Regions from separate parts of the Streptomyces sp. NPDC001219 genome, predicted to be linked through region 2. Evidence: predicted binding sites of a transcription regulator. Region 2 holds the regulator's gene; the other holds the start of a gene.

Region 1 (7,202 bases), on a different contig from region 2:
CAACATCTTCGTCCCGCTCATCCCGGCCCTGATCGGCTGCGGCATCATCGCCGGTATCAACGGCCTGCTGACCAACTTCGGCCTGCTGCCCGCGATCGTCCCCGCCCTCGCCGCCATGGCCTCCGGCTTCATGTCCCTCATCGCAGTCTTCGTCGGCTACAACACCGCCAAGGAGTTCGGCGGCACCCCCGTCCTCGGCGGCGCGGTCGCCGCGGTCGTCGTCTTCCCCGGCGTCACCCACGTCGCCGCCTTCGGCCGGCACCTCTCCCCCGGCCAGGGCGGCGTGCTCGGCGCACTCGCCGCGGCGCTGCTCGCCGTCCAGGTGGAGAAGTGGTGCCGCAAGACCATCCCCGAGGCGCTGGACGTCCTGCTCACCCCCACCGTGACAGTCCTGGTCACGGGCCTGGCCACGCTCTTCGGCCTGATGTACGCGGCGGGCGGGGTCGCCACCGCCATCGGCACCTGCGCCACCTGGCTGCTGGCCCACGGCGGCGCCCTCGCCGGCTTCGTCCTGGGCGGCCTCTTCCTCCCCCTCGTCATGCTGGGCCTCCACCAGGCGCTCATCCCCCTGCACACCACCCTGATCGAGCAGCAGGGCTACACCGTCCTGCTCCCGATTCTCGCCATGGCCGGAGCGGGCCAGGTCGGCGCCGCGATCGCCGTCTACCTCCGCCTCCCCCGCAACCGCTCGATCCGCCGCACCATCAAGTCCGCCCTGCCCGCAGGCTTCCTGGGCGTCGGCGAACCCCTGATCTACGGCGTCTCACTCCCCCTGGGCCGCCCCTTCATCACCGCCTGCCTGGGCGGCGCCTTCGGTGGCGCCTTCATCGGCCTCTTCAACCAACTCGGTGACACCGTCGGCTCCACCGCCATCGGCCCCTCCGGCTGGGCCCTCTTCCCCCTGGTCAAGGGCGACCAACCACTCGCCACCACCCTCGTCATCTACGCCCTGGGCCTGGCCACCGGCTACCTCACCGGATTCCTGGCCACCTACTTCTTCGGCCTCAGCAAGCAGATGCGCACAGAGCTCAACACACCCCCTGACAACGCCCCCACCGCCACAACCACAACCGCAGAACCCGACACGACAACCCCCGCACCCCCCACCCCACTCGAAACACCGGCGGGCCTGCGAGCACCCTGAATCCGGCGGAACTCACGAGCCCGGGCCGTTGTCGTAGGGATGGTTGAGGAGTGAATCTCCCCTCGTCGGCCGAGCACACAGAATCGCCCCCAAGAGAGGACGACCACAAAGGAAATCGACCGGCGTGCGGCTCACCGCAGCGGAATCGTAGGAAGCGGCGCCATAGAAGCGGCACCGTAAAGTTGAAAATTGTGCAGCCCCTGCGCCGGCTCCTTCCCTCAGCACTCGACACGCAGTGCCTCCGGGCTCCGTCCCCGCCAGATCGGAAAGACCGACCGAAGCACCGCGCGACAGGAGCGCAGCCGCTCAAATCCCGCCCTCCGAAATGCATTACGCGAGCCGACCGGCCGTGGTGAGGGAGGGACGCATTCATGGCCCGTCGCGCACAAACTGCCCGCAGTAAGGTCAGCGCATGTGGATTCGATTACGCCGCCCGTGGCGCGGCAGACTGATCGTGGTGGGCAGCGCCCTGGTGCTCGCCGTCGGCGGAGTGGCGCTGCTGCTGACGAGCGAGGCGCCACCACCTCCGTACCTACCGCCGCAGTCGTCCGGGGCGCACATCAATGAAGTGGTCGTCTACGCCTACGAGAGCACCCTGGACGTGGACCTCGATCCCCCGCCGGGACCGGGCACCGTCATCGGCGCCGTCCTGCTGGCGGTGAGCGGGGGCCTGTGCGCCGGGAGCTGTCTCATCCGCCGCAGGCGCGAGGCACCGCGCGTCTGACCGCTGAGACCGGCCGAGACCGGCCGAGTTCACCGGGACCGCCGCCACCGCCCCACAACCGCCAACCGCCGCCCGCCGCCCGCCGCCCGGCGGAGCCGTATCCGCCCGCAAAAACGCCGCCGGGGCGGCACCCCCCTGAAGGAGGGTGCCGCCCCGGCGAACGGGTGGACGTGTTGATCCGGGAGGATCAGCGTTCCGATCCGCGCGGGATCAGAAGTCCATGTCACCGCCCGGCATGCCGCCCGGAGCGCCCGCCGGGGCGGCCTTCTCCGGCTTGTCGGCGATGACGGCCTCGGTGGTGAGGAAGAGCGCCGCGATGGAGGCGGCGTTCTGCAGCGCGGAGCGCGTCACCTTGGCCGGGTCGATGATGCCCTCGGCGATCATGTCGACGTACTCGCCGGTGGCGGCGTTCAGGCCGTGGCCGACGGCCAGGTTGCGCACCTTCTCCACCACGACGCCGCCCTCAAGGCCGCCGTTGACGGAGATCTGCTTGAGCGGGGCCTCCAGGGCGAGCTTCACGGCGTTGGCGCCGGTCGCCTCGTCACCCTCGAGCTCCAGCTTCTCGAAGACCTGGGAGGCCTGGAGCAGGGCGACGCCACCGCCGGCGACGATGCCCTCCTCGACGGCCGCCTTCGCGTTGCGAACGGCGTCCTCGATGCGGTGCTTGCGCTCCTTGAGCTCGACCTCGGTGGCGGCACCGGCCTTGATGACGGCCACGCCGCCGGCCAGCTTCGCCAGACGCTCCTGGAGCTTCTCGCGGTCGTAGTCCGAGTCGCTGTTCTCGATCTCGGCGCGGATCTGGTTGACGCGGCCCTGGACCTGGTCGCTGTCACCGGCACCGTCGACGATGGTGGTCTCGTCCTTGGTGATGACGACCTTGCGGGCGCGGCCGAGCAGCTCGAGACCGGCGTTCTCCAGCTTGAGGCCGACCTCCTCGGAGATGACGGTGCCACCGGTGAGGATGGCGATGTCGCCGAGCATGGCCTTGCGGCGGTCACCGAAGCCCGGGGCCTTGACGGCGACGGACTTGAAGGTGCCACGGATCTTGTTGACGACCAGGGTCGACAGGGCCTCGCCCTCGACGTCCTCGGCGATGATCAGCAGCGGCTTGCCGGACTGCATGACCTTCTCCAGGAGCGGCAGCAGGTCCTTCACGCTGCCGATCTTGGAGTTGACGATGAGGATGTACGGGTCGTCGAGCGCGGCTTCCATGCGCTCCATGTCGGTCGCGAAGTACGCCGAGATGTAGCCCTTGTCGAAGCGCATACCCTCGGTGAGTTCCAGCTCCAGACCGAAGGTCTGGGACTCCTCGACGGTGATGACGCCTTCCTTGCCGACCTTGTCCATGGCCTCGGCGATGAGCTCGCCGATCTGGGTGTCGGCGGCGGAGATGGAGGCGGTCGAAGCGATCTGCTCCTTGGTCTCCACGTCCTTGGCCTGCTCCAGCAGGGCGGCGGAGACGGCCTCGACGGCGCGCTCGATACCGCGCTTGAGGGCCATCGGGTTGGCGCCGGCGGCGACGTTGCGCAGGCCCTCGCGGACCAGGGCCTGGGCCAGGACGGTCGCGGTCGTCGTGCCGTCACCGGCGACGTCGTCCGTCTTCTTCGCGACCTCCTTGACCAGCTCGGCGCCGATCTTCTCGTACGGGTCCTCGAGCTCGATCTCCTTGGCGATGGACACACCATCGTTGGTGATCGTGGGGGCGCCCCACTTCTTCTCGAGGACGACGTTGCGGCCCTTGGGGCCGAGGGTGACCTTGACGGCGTCGGCGAGCTGGTTCATCCCGCGCTCGAGACCGCGCCGTGCCTCCTCGTCGAACGCGATGATCTTGGCCATGTGAAGTGGTCCTCCCGGACTGGGGTGGATTGCTCCGGACCGCGCTGGCGCCCGCGACGGACGACCTGCAAGCCTGTGTGGTTCCTTGCCCCACGCGACCTGCGGGCCTCACCGACCCGGTCCTTCTTTGTCACTCTCACTGGGAGAGTGCTAACGCCAATGATTAGCACTCGCACCCGTCGAGTGCAAGGCGGCTTCGAAGAAGACTCCCGCGGGTTGGTGGCCGAGTGACGCGCGAGCCGGGCGCCCGGGGCCGGGGAACCCGGCCCGCCCCGTTGGACAGCCGAAGGCCCGTACCCCCTCAGGGGTACGGGCCTTCGTCACGCAGTTGTCGGTCGGCGCCTCAGCCGGCCACCCGGACCATGTCCGCCTGCGGCCCCTTCTGGCCCTGCGAGATCTCGAACTCGACCCGCTGACCCTCCTCAAGGGTGCGGTAACCGTCCATCTGGATCGCGCTGTAGTGGACGAAAACATCCGCACCACCGTCGACCGCGATGAAGCCGTACCCCTTCTCCGCGTTGAACCACTTGACGGTGCCCTGAGCCATGCCTAACTCCCCTATTACTGGCCCTTGCGCAGGACCGCACTCCGCGGACCCGGGTCAGACCTCACCCCGCGAAGGCCCGTGGGGTGTGCGCCGGAACGCGTCGACCGCCGCTGAATGTATCTGCACAGATGCCCAGAGCAACAGGTCAATCGGACGAGAATTCTGGAGGCCGAGAATCGGCAATATGCGCCTAAGTCCTGGTTCTCCAGGGCAAGTCGGGCCGGGCATAGCGCACCTAGGCGACAAATACCGCCCACACTTTGGCCACAACTGATCACGAACACATATGCGTTCGGCATGCGCGCGGTGATATCCCGAGGGGGATCACCCCAATGGTATCTCCTTTCACAACACGGAATTGCCCCGTCCACTTTCTGGCGGACGGGGCAATTCCGGTCATGCAGGAGAAGAGTTGGCGCAAATCAGCACCCGCCGGCCACCGCCGGGATGATGGAGATGCCCGCACCGTCCGGGGTGGGCGTCTCCAGGCCCTGCTCGAAGCGCACGTCGTCGTCGTTGACGTACACGTTCACGAAGCGGCGCAGCTTGCCGGCGTCGTCCAGCACACGGGCCGCGATGCCCTGGTGGTTCTGCTCCAGGTCGGCGATCACCTCGGAGAGGGTCGCGCCCTCGGCGGGGACCTCGGCCTGGCCGCCGGTGTACGTGCGGAGGATGGTGGGGATGCGGACCTTGACGCTCATGGTTCTGCCTTCCAGGGGTACGGAGTACGAGTTCGGGGCTGGGGCGCGGCCTCGTCCGCCGGACGGGCCGGCGGCCTCAGCCGGCCAGGCCGGCCGCGCGGAACGCGTCCAGGTCCGGACGGATCGTGGCCGTGGGACCGGAGGTCGGGGCGACCGCGTCGAGGGTCTTGAGGCCGTCACCGGTGTTCAGGACGACGGTGGTCAGGGACGGGTCGAGCACGCCGTCCTCGATCAGCTTCTTGGTCACGCCGACGGTCACCCCGCCCGCGGTCTCCGCGAAGATCCCTTCCGTCCTGGCCAGCAGCTTGATCGCGTCCACGACCTGCTCGTCGTCGACGTCCTCGACGGCGCCGCCCGTACGGCGGGCGATGTCGAGCACATACGGGCCGTCGGCCGGGTTGCCGATCGCCAGCGACTTGGCGATGGTGTTCGGCTTCTGCGGGCGCACGACGTCCTGGCCGGCCTTGAAGGCCGCGGACACCGGCGAGCAGCCCTCCGCCTGGGCACCGAAGATCTTGTACGGCTTGTCCTCGACCAGGCCGAGGGCGATCAGCTCCTTGAGCCCCTTGTCGATCTTCGTGAGCTGGGAGCCGGACGCGATCGGGATGACGATCTGGTCCGGGAGCCGCCAGCCCAGCTGCTCGCAGATCTCGTAGGCGAGCGTCTTGGAACCCTCGCCGTAGTAGGGGCGCAGGTTGACGTTGACGAAGCCCCAGCCCTCGCCCAGCGGGTCGCCGATGAGCTCCGAGCAGAAGCGGTTCACGTCGTCGTAGTTGCCCTCGATGCCGACCAGGTCACCGCCGTAGACCGCGGCCATGACGACCTTGCCGGCCTCCAGGTCGTGCGGGATGAAGACGCAGGACTTGAAGCCGGCCCGGCGCGCCGCGGCGCCGACCGCACCGGCGAGGTTGCCGGTGGAGGAGCAGGAGAGGGTGGTGAAGCCGAACGCGCGGGCGGCCTCGACGGCGATCGCCACGACGCGGTCCTTGAAGGAGTGCGTCGGGTTGCCGGAGTCGTCCTTGACGTACAGGCCGCCGGTGACGCCCAGCTCACGGGCGAGGTTGTCGGCCTTGACGAGCTTGGTGAAGCCCGGGTTGAGGTTGGGCTTGTCGGCCACGTCGGTGGGCACGGGCAGCAGCGGGGCGTAGCGCCAGATGTTGTCCGGACCGGCCTCGATCTGCTTCCGCAGGCTCTCGGGGTCGCCGCTCGGCAGGTCGTACGCGACTTCGAGCGGCCCGAAACATTCCTGGCACGCGAAGATCGGGCCGAGCGCGAAGCGCTGTCCGCACTCGCGGCAGGACAGGGCGGCGGCGGGACCCAGAGCGACGGTGGGGGTGTTTTCGGTGACTTGCACAGCCATGGAGGCGAGGCCCTTTCTCCTCATCTTCCTCGCGGCGAATCTCGCCACGAGACGGATTTGGCACCTTCCCTAGCCGGGAGCCTCACGCGCGCGGGACGTCTGCGTCCTGGCGGCAAGACCGGCTGGAGGGTTGCCGGGGCTTCAACGGGCCGTATCCCTCTGCCCCTCTGGATGAGCGGTATGGCGCTGGGCCGAAACCCAGGCGTTTGTGGCGCGGCGACCCCGACATGCGACGGTCATCCGCGTTGTTCAAGACTGTAACCGAAGGCGCTGACAGTTGAGATAGTCGTCCGAACCGCGAGATGGATCACACAGGCCGCCGTTCGGGCGGTGACCGAGGAGTCGTAGACGTGCTGGAAGAGGTCGAGGGCTGGCTGACCAGCCACTCCTGGTCCGCCGCTGACCGCCCGCTGGGGCGGCTGCTGGAGGCGAAGCGCCAGACGGGCCGCACGGTCAGCGTCGTGCTGCCCGCGCTCGACGAGGAGGCCACGGTCGGGGCGATCGTGGCGGTGATCCGTGCCGAGCTGATGACCGAGGCGGTCCCGCTGGTCGACGAGCTGGTGGTGCTGGACTCCGGCTCCACCGACCGCACCGCCGAGGTAGCGGCGGCGGCCGGCGCCCGGGTCGTCTCCCGCGACAGCGTCCTCCCGCGCCTGCCCGCGCTGCCCGGCAAGGGCGAGGTGCTCTGGCGCTCCCTGCTGGCCACCACCGGCGACATCATCTGCTTCATCGACGCCGACCTGCGCGAGTTCTCCGCCACCTTCGTCTCCGGGATCATCGGCCCGCTGCTGACCGATCCGGACCTCCAGTTCGTGAAGGCGATGTACGACCGCCCGCTGGAGACCGGCGGCGAGGGCGCCGGGGCCGGCCAGGGCGGCCGGGTGACGGAA
Region 2 (7,202 bases):
CCGAGGCCTGTGTCGCCGAGGCCCGCGCGGCCGGCTTCGACCACGTCAACCTCGACCTGATCTACGGCACCCCCGGCGAGACCGACGACGACTGGCGCGCCTCCCTGGACGCCGCGCTCGGCGCCGGCCCCGACCATGTCTCCGCCTACGCCCTGATCGTCGAGGAGGGCACCCAGCTGGCCCGCCGCATCCGCCGCGGCGAGGTCCCGATGACCGACGACGACGTGCACGCCGACCGCTACCTCATCGCCGAGGAGCGCCTCGCCGCGGCCGGCTTCACCTGGTACGAGGTCTCCAACTGGGCCACCACCGGGGCCGCCCGCTGCCGCCACAACGAGCTGTACTGGACCGGCGCCGACTGGTGGGGCGCCGGCCCCGGCGCGCACAGCCACGTCGGCGGCGTCCGCTGGTGGAACGTCAAGCACCCCGGCGCCTACGCCCAGGCCCTCGCCGAGGGCCGCTCCCCGGGCGCCGGCCGGGAACTCCTCTCGGCCGAGGACCGCCGCGTCGAACGCATCCTCCTGGAACTGCGCCTGGCGGACGGCTGCCCGCTGGACATCCTGGCCCCGGCGGGGGCGCGTGCGGCAGCCCGTGCGCTGGCCGACGGCCTGCTGGAGGCCGGCCCGTACGAGGCGGGGCGGGCCGTCCTGACCCTCCGCGGGCGGCTGCTGGCGGACGCGGTGGTGCGGGATCTGGTGGACTGATCACTCGACCGGGGGATCTCCCCCGGAGACCCGGACCGCCGGGCGGCGCCGTTCCTAGGCTGTCGGCAACACATCGGCAGGCAGGGACAGTTGGGCGGTTGGCCGCAGTGCGCGATCAGCACATCGAGGAGTACTTCGCGGAGTTCGAGCCGCCGGAGGGCCTCCGGGTGGAACTCCTGCGCCGGGAGATCCTGCTGACCGGCGGGACGGATATCGTCCACAACAGGATCGTCAGCGAGGTGACGGGCCAGATTCCGCACGACCGCTGGCAGAGATTCGCCACCCAGCACCTCTCGATCCCCGGGGAGGTCAGCAAGCCGCAGTCCGACCTCGTGGTGCTGGAGCGCGGCAGGTGCCAGGGCTCCGGATGGCTCGTACCCGCCTCGGACGTGACGCTGCTGCTCGAGGTGGTCTCCCTGCGCAGCGCCGACCGCGACTACGGCCTGAAGCGCTCCCTCTACGCCGCGGGGAGAATCCCCGCGTACCTGATCGCCGACCCGTATGACGCCCGCTGCCTGCTGCTGACGGAACCGGACGGTGCGGGGGAGGGCGCCGGCTACGAGGTTCAGCGCACCGTCTCGTTCGGTGCTCCGCTCCGCGTCGATGCCCTCGGCATCGAGCTGGACACCTCGCCGTTCGGAACCCTTCCGGCCGTCACGCGACACCGCCGGCCGTGACGAAGTCGATCAGCTCCTCCACCCTCCCCAGCAGCGCCGGCTCCAGGTCCTTGTAGGAGCGCACGCACGACAGGATGCGCTGCCAGGCGGCGCCGGTGTTCTCCGGCCAGCCCAGCGCGCGGCACACGCCCGTCTTCCAGTCCTGGCCGTGCGGGACGGCCGGCCAGGCCGGGATGCCGACCGAGGACGGCTTCACGGCTTCCCAGATGTCGATGTACGGGTGGCCCACCACCAGCGCGTGGTCGCCGGTCACCCCGGCCGCGATCCGGGACTCCTTCGAGCCGGGCACGAGGTGGTCGACGAGGACGCCGAGGCGGGCGTCCGGGCCGGGGGAGAAGCCGCGGACGATCGCGGGCAGGTCGTCGACGCCCTCCAGGTACTCCACGACGACGCCCTCGATGCGCAGGTCGTCGCCCCACACCCGCTCCACCAGCTCGGCGTCGTGCCGGCCCTCCACATAGATGCGCCCGGCGCGGGCGACCCGTGCGCGGGCGCCGGGCACGGCCAGCGACCCGGACGCCGTACGCGCCGGAGCGGCGGCGGCCGGCCTGCCCTCGGGGCGCACCAGCGTCACCACCCGCCCCTCCAGGAGGAAGCCGCGCGGCTCCATGGGGAAGACGCGGTGCTTGCCGAAGCGGTCCTCCAGGGTGACCGTCGGGCCCTGCGCGGTCTTCTCGCAGCGGATCACCGCGCCACAGAAGCCCGAGGTGACCTCCTCGACGACCAGATCGGGATCGGCGGGGACCTCGGGCGCGGGGCGCTGCTTCTTCCAGGGCGGGGTGAGGTCGGGGCTGTAGCGCTTGCTCTGCATGGGGACCTGTCTGTGGGTGGCGGGCGGATCAGGAGGGGGCGACGCCGAAGCGGGCGGCGAGGGCGTCCCGTTGGGCGCGGACGAAGCGGGCGTCCACCACGGCGCCGTGGCCGGGAACGTACCGGGCGTCCTCGCCGCCAAGGGCCAGCAGCCGGTCCAGCGCGCCGGGCCAGCGCTGCGGCAGCGCGTCCGGGCCCGCCTGGGGCTCGCCGGACTCCTCGACCAGGTCGCCGCAGAAGACGATCTCCGGGGACCCGCCCCGGCCGGGCACCAGGACCGCCAGATCGTGCGCGGTGTGGCCCGGCCCGACGTTGGCGAGCAGCACCTGCCGGTCGCCGAGCTCGACGGTCAGCTGGTCGTGGACGTGGTGGTGCGGGGCGACCAGCAGATCGGCGGCCTCGGCGGCGGCGTCCCGGTCGACGCCCTGCCGCACCGCGTCGTGCCGCAGCTCGTCCTTGCCGCGGCGCAGCAGGTCGCCCAGCCCGGCCGCGCCGAAGACCTCGACGCCCGCGAAGGCGGCGGTGCCCAGGACATGATCGAAGTGGGGGTGGGTGAGCGCGACATGCGTCACGTCGCGGCCCAGCACACCGCGGATCGCCCGTCGCAGATCCGCGCCGTCGCGCAGGGTCGCGCCGGTGTCGACGATCATGACGCCGGTGGTCCCCGCGATCACGCCGATCGTCTCGTCCCAGCCCGGCATCCGGCGTCTGGCGACACCGTCACCGAGCTGTTCCCAGCCGGCCTCTTCCCAAGCAGTGTGCATACCGAGACGCTAGCGCCATCGCGATAGCGTTGCCCGACAGATCGCCCGAACACGGTCACCGGGCGGGTGCTGTGTGCGGCCACCCTTGCCGGGTCCGTGCTACTCGGCCGTACACTGGCTCAAGGTCTGGCACTCGGCCCGTGTGAGTGCCAGGAGAGTCGAGACGGCGGACGGCCGGACTGGAGGTGCGCGGGATGCTCAGTGAACGCAGGCTCGAGGTGCTGCGCGCCATCGTCCAGGACTATGTCGGGACGGAGGAGCCGGTCGGCTCCAAGGCCCTGACCGAACGCCATCAGCTCGGTGTCTCCCCGGCCACCGTCCGCAACGACATGGCCGCCCTGGAGGACGAGGGGTTCATCGCCCAGCCGCACACCAGCGCCGGGCGTATCCCCACCGACAAGGGCTACCGCCTGTTCGTCGACAAGCTGGCCGGCGTGAAGCCGCTGTCCAGCCCGGAGCGGCGGGCGATCCAGAACTTCCTGGACGGCGCCGTCGACCTCGACGACGTCGTGGGCCGCACGGTCCGGCTGCTGGCGCAGCTGACCCGGCAGGTCGCGGTCGTGCAGTACCCGTCCCTGACCCGGTCCACGGTCCGGCACGTCGAGCTGCTGGCGCTGGCCCCGGCCCGGCTGATGCTGGTGCTGATCACGGACACCGGGCGGGTCGAGCAGCGGCTGATCGACTGCCAGGCACCGTTCGGTGAGGCCTCCCTCGCGGACCTGCGGGCCCGGCTCAACAGCCGGGTGGTGGGGCGCCGGTTCGCGGATGTGCCGCGGTTGGTGCAGGATCTCCCGGAGTCCTTCGAGCAGGACGACCGCGGCACGGTCTCGACAGTGCTGTCGGTGTTGCTGGAGACTCTGGTGGAGGAGACCGAAGAGCGGCTGATGATCGGCGGCACCGCAAATCTCACGCGCTTCGGGCATGATTTCCCGCTGACCATCCGGCCGGTGCTGGAGGCGCTCGAGGAGCATGTGGTGATGCTCAAGCTGCTCGGGGAAGCCAATGACTCGGGCATGACCGTACGTATCGGGCATGAGAATGCCCACGAAGGCCTGGCGTCCACATCGGTCGTCACGGTCGGCTACGGTTCGGGCGACGAGGCAGTCGCCAAACTCGGCGTGGTCGGACCGACCCGCATGGACTACCCCGGAACGATGGGAGCGGTACGCGCAGTGGCACGTTACGTCGGACAAATCCTCGCGGAGTCGTAAGTGGCCACGGATTACTACTCGGTCCTCGGCATCGGACGCGACGCCTCGCAGGACCAGATCAAGAAGGCCTTCCGCCGGCTCGCGCGTGAGCTGCACCCGGACGTGAACCCGGACCCGAAGACCCAGGAGCGGTTCAAGGAGATCAACGCCGCTTACGAGGTGCTGTCGGACCCGCAGAAGAAGCAGGTCTACGACCTCGGCGGGGACCCGCTCTCGCAGGCCGGCGGCGGCCAGGGCGCGGGCGGCTTCGGCGCGGGCTTCGGCAACTTCTCCGACATCATGGACGCGTTCTTCGGCACCGCGTCGCAGCGCGGGCCGCGCTCGCGCACCCGCCGCGGCCAGGACGCCATGATCCGGCTCGACATCGAGCTGAACGAGGCGGCCTTCGGTACGACCAAGGACATCCAGGTCGACACCGCCGTCGTCTGTACGACGTGCAGCGGCGAGGGCGCGGCGCCGGGCACCTCGGCGCAGACCTGTGACATGTGCCGCGGCCGCGGTGAGGTCTCGCAGGTCACCCGGTCGTTCCTCGGCCAGGTCATGACCTCGCGGCCGTGCCCGCAGTGCCAGGGCTTCGGCACGGTCGTCCCGACGCCGTGCCACGAGTGCGCGGGCGACGGGCGCATCCGCTCCCGCCGCACCCTGACCGTCAAGATCCCGGCCGGTGTCGACAACGGCACCCGCATCCAGCTCGCGGGCGAGGGCGAGGTCGGCCCCGGCGGCGGCCCCGCCGGTGATCTCTACGTGGAGATCCACGAGGTCGCGCACTCGGTGTTCCAGCGCCGTGGCGACGATCTGCACTGCACGGTCACCATCCCGATGACGGCGGCAGCGCTCGGCACGAAGTGTCCGCTGGAGACGCTGGACGGGGTGGAGGAGATCGATGTCCGGCCCGGTACCCAGTCCGGCCAGTCGATCCCGCTGCACCAGCGCGGGGTGACCCATCTGCGCGGCGGCGGCCGGGGCGACCTCATCGTCCATGTCGAGGTGCAGACGCCTTCCAAGCTCGACGCCGAGCAGGAGGAGGTGCTGCGGCGGCTGGCCAAGCTGCGCGGCGAGGAGCGGCCCACGGGGCAGTTCCAGCCGGGACAGCAGGGGTTGTTCTCCCGTCTGAAGGACGCGTTCAACGGGCGATAGCCCAGGTCGGCCCGGGGGTGGCGGTACCTCCCCGGGCCCGCGCGGATGCCGCCGCCCCGGTGCGGGGCGGCGTGCCGGGCGTGACACGATGTGCTCATGCCCACCGCGCTGACCGATCTCTGCCGCTACCCGATCGTGCAGGCCCCGATGGCGGGAGGCGGCTCCGGACCCGAGCTGGCCGCCGCCGTCTGCGGCGCCGGCGGTCTCGGCTTCCTCGCCGCCGGCTACAAAACCGCCGACGGCATGTACCAGGAGATCAAGCAGCTGCGGTCGCTGACCGACCGGCCCTTCGGCGTCAACCTCTTCATGCCGCAGCCCTCCCTGGCCGACGCCTCCGTCGTCGAGGTCTACCGCGAACAGCTGGCCGGCGAGGTCACCTGGTACGAGACCGATCTCGGCGACACCGACGGGCCCATCGACGACGGCTACGAGGCCAAGCTCGCGATACTGCGGGAGGACCCGGTGCCGGTGGTGTCCTTCACCTTCGGCTGCCCCTCGCGCGCCGTCCTCGACGCGTTCGCCAAGGTCGGTACGGCCACCGTCGTCACGGTCACCACCGCCGCCGAGGCGCAGGCCGCGCAGTGGTCGGGCGCCGACGCGGTCTGTGTGCAGGGCGTGGAGGCCGGTGGCCACCAGGGCACCCACCGGGACGATCCGCACGCGGACGGGACCGGCGCGGGGCTGGGGCTGCTGGCGGCGCTCGGCCAGATCCGGGAGGCCGTGCAGATCCCGGTGATCGCCGCGGGCGGGCTGATGCGCGGGGCGCAGATCGCGGCGGTGCTGGCGGCCGGGGCGAGCATGGCGCAGCTGGGCACCGCCTTCCTCGCCACCCCCGAGTCGGGCGCCAACCCGCTGCACAAGCAGGCGCTGACCAACCCCCTGTTCACACATACGGAGTTGACCCGGGCGTTCTCCGGACGCCCGGCCCGCGGGCTGGTGAACCGCTTCATGCGCGAGCACGGCCCGTACGCCCCGGCCGCCTACCCGGCCGTCCACTACCTCACCGCCACCGTCCGCAAGGCCGCCGCCAAGGCGGGCGACGCCCAGGGCATGAACCTGTGGGCGGGGCAGGGGCACCGGCTGGCGCGGGAGCTGCCCGCCGGGCAGCTGGTGGAGGTGCTGGCGGCCGAACTGGACGCCGCACGCGCCGCGGTGAACCTCCCCAACACCGGAAGCGGCTCATGACCGCGCCGGTCTTCCTCGTCGACTCGCTCGCGGGCGTACGGGCCGGCGGCACGCTGACCCTGGACGGTCCCGAGGGCCGGCACGCGGTCTCGGTGCGCCGGCTGCGGACCGGTGAGGAGGTCGTCCTGACGGACGGTCAGGGCAGCGGCGCGTACGGCACGGTCGCCGCCGTCGAGGGCAAGGACCGGCTCACCGTCGCGGTCACCGCACTGCGCACCGAGGAGCCGCCGCGCCCCACGATCACCGTCGTCCAGGCGCTCCCCAAGGGCGACCGCGGGGAGCTGGCCGTCGAGACGATGACCGAGACCGGGGTGGACGCCATCGTGCCCTGGGCGGCGGCGCGTTGTGTCACCCAGTGGAAGGGCGAGCGGGCCGCCAAGTCGCTGGGCAAATGGCGCGCGACCGCCCGCGAGGCGGGCAAGCAGTCGCGCCGGCTGACCTTCCCCGAGGTCGCGGACCCGCTGACGACGAAGCAGGTGGCGGCGCTGCTCGCGGACGCCGGCTTCGCGGCCGTCCTCCACGAGGAGGGCAGCACCCCGCTGGCCACCGCCGAACTCCCCACGGAGGGCCGGATCGTGCTCGTCGTCGGCCCGGAAGGCGGCGTCTCCCCGGAGGAGCTCGCCGCTTTCGCCGAGGCCGGCGCCCGGCCCTACCGGCTGGGGACGACCGTCCTGCGCACCTCCACGGCGGGCACCGCGGCCACCGCGCTGCTGC

What was found. The regulator HrcA, encoded in region 2, represses chaperone genes, less so after heat shock. The targets are predictions, from matches to a motif close to TTNGCACTCNGNNNNNCNGAGTGCNAA.
Region 1: groL (chaperonin GroEL) is a predicted target of HrcA. The motif match lies at 3,832-3,858, and genes of this name have one in related genera.

Annotation. Positions count from the first base shown of each region.
Region 1 covers NZ_JBSFJF010000062.1:5,871-13,072, reverse strand. The annotation lists gene ACWC9R_RS29540 (PTS transporter subunit EIIC) at 1-1,144, shown strand, start outside; gene ACWC9R_RS29535 (hypothetical protein) at 1,557-1,868, shown strand; gene groL (chaperonin GroEL) at 2,079-3,704, opposite strand; gene ACWC9R_RS29525 (cold-shock protein) at 4,048-4,251, opposite strand; gene ACWC9R_RS29520 (MoaD/ThiS family protein) at 4,674-4,952, opposite strand; gene thrC (threonine synthase) at 5,029-6,312, opposite strand; SAM riboswitch class I at 6,330-6,490, opposite strand; gene ACWC9R_RS29510 (glucosyl-3-phosphoglycerate synthase) at 6,663-7,202, shown strand, end outside.
Region 2 covers NZ_JBSFJF010000025.1:95,623-102,824, forward strand. The annotation lists gene hemW (radical SAM family heme chaperone HemW) at 1-704, shown strand, start outside; gene ACWC9R_RS18635 (Uma2 family endonuclease) at 812-1,381, shown strand; gene ACWC9R_RS18640 (DUF3097 domain-containing protein) at 1,359-2,192, opposite strand; gene ACWC9R_RS18645 (MBL fold metallo-hydrolase) at 2,221-2,955, opposite strand; gene hrcA (heat-inducible transcriptional repressor HrcA) at 3,150-4,166, shown strand; gene dnaJ (molecular chaperone DnaJ) at 4,167-5,303, shown strand; gene ACWC9R_RS18660 (nitronate monooxygenase) at 5,400-6,488, shown strand; gene ACWC9R_RS18665 (16S rRNA (uracil(1498)-N(3))-methyltransferase) at 6,485-7,202, shown strand, end outside.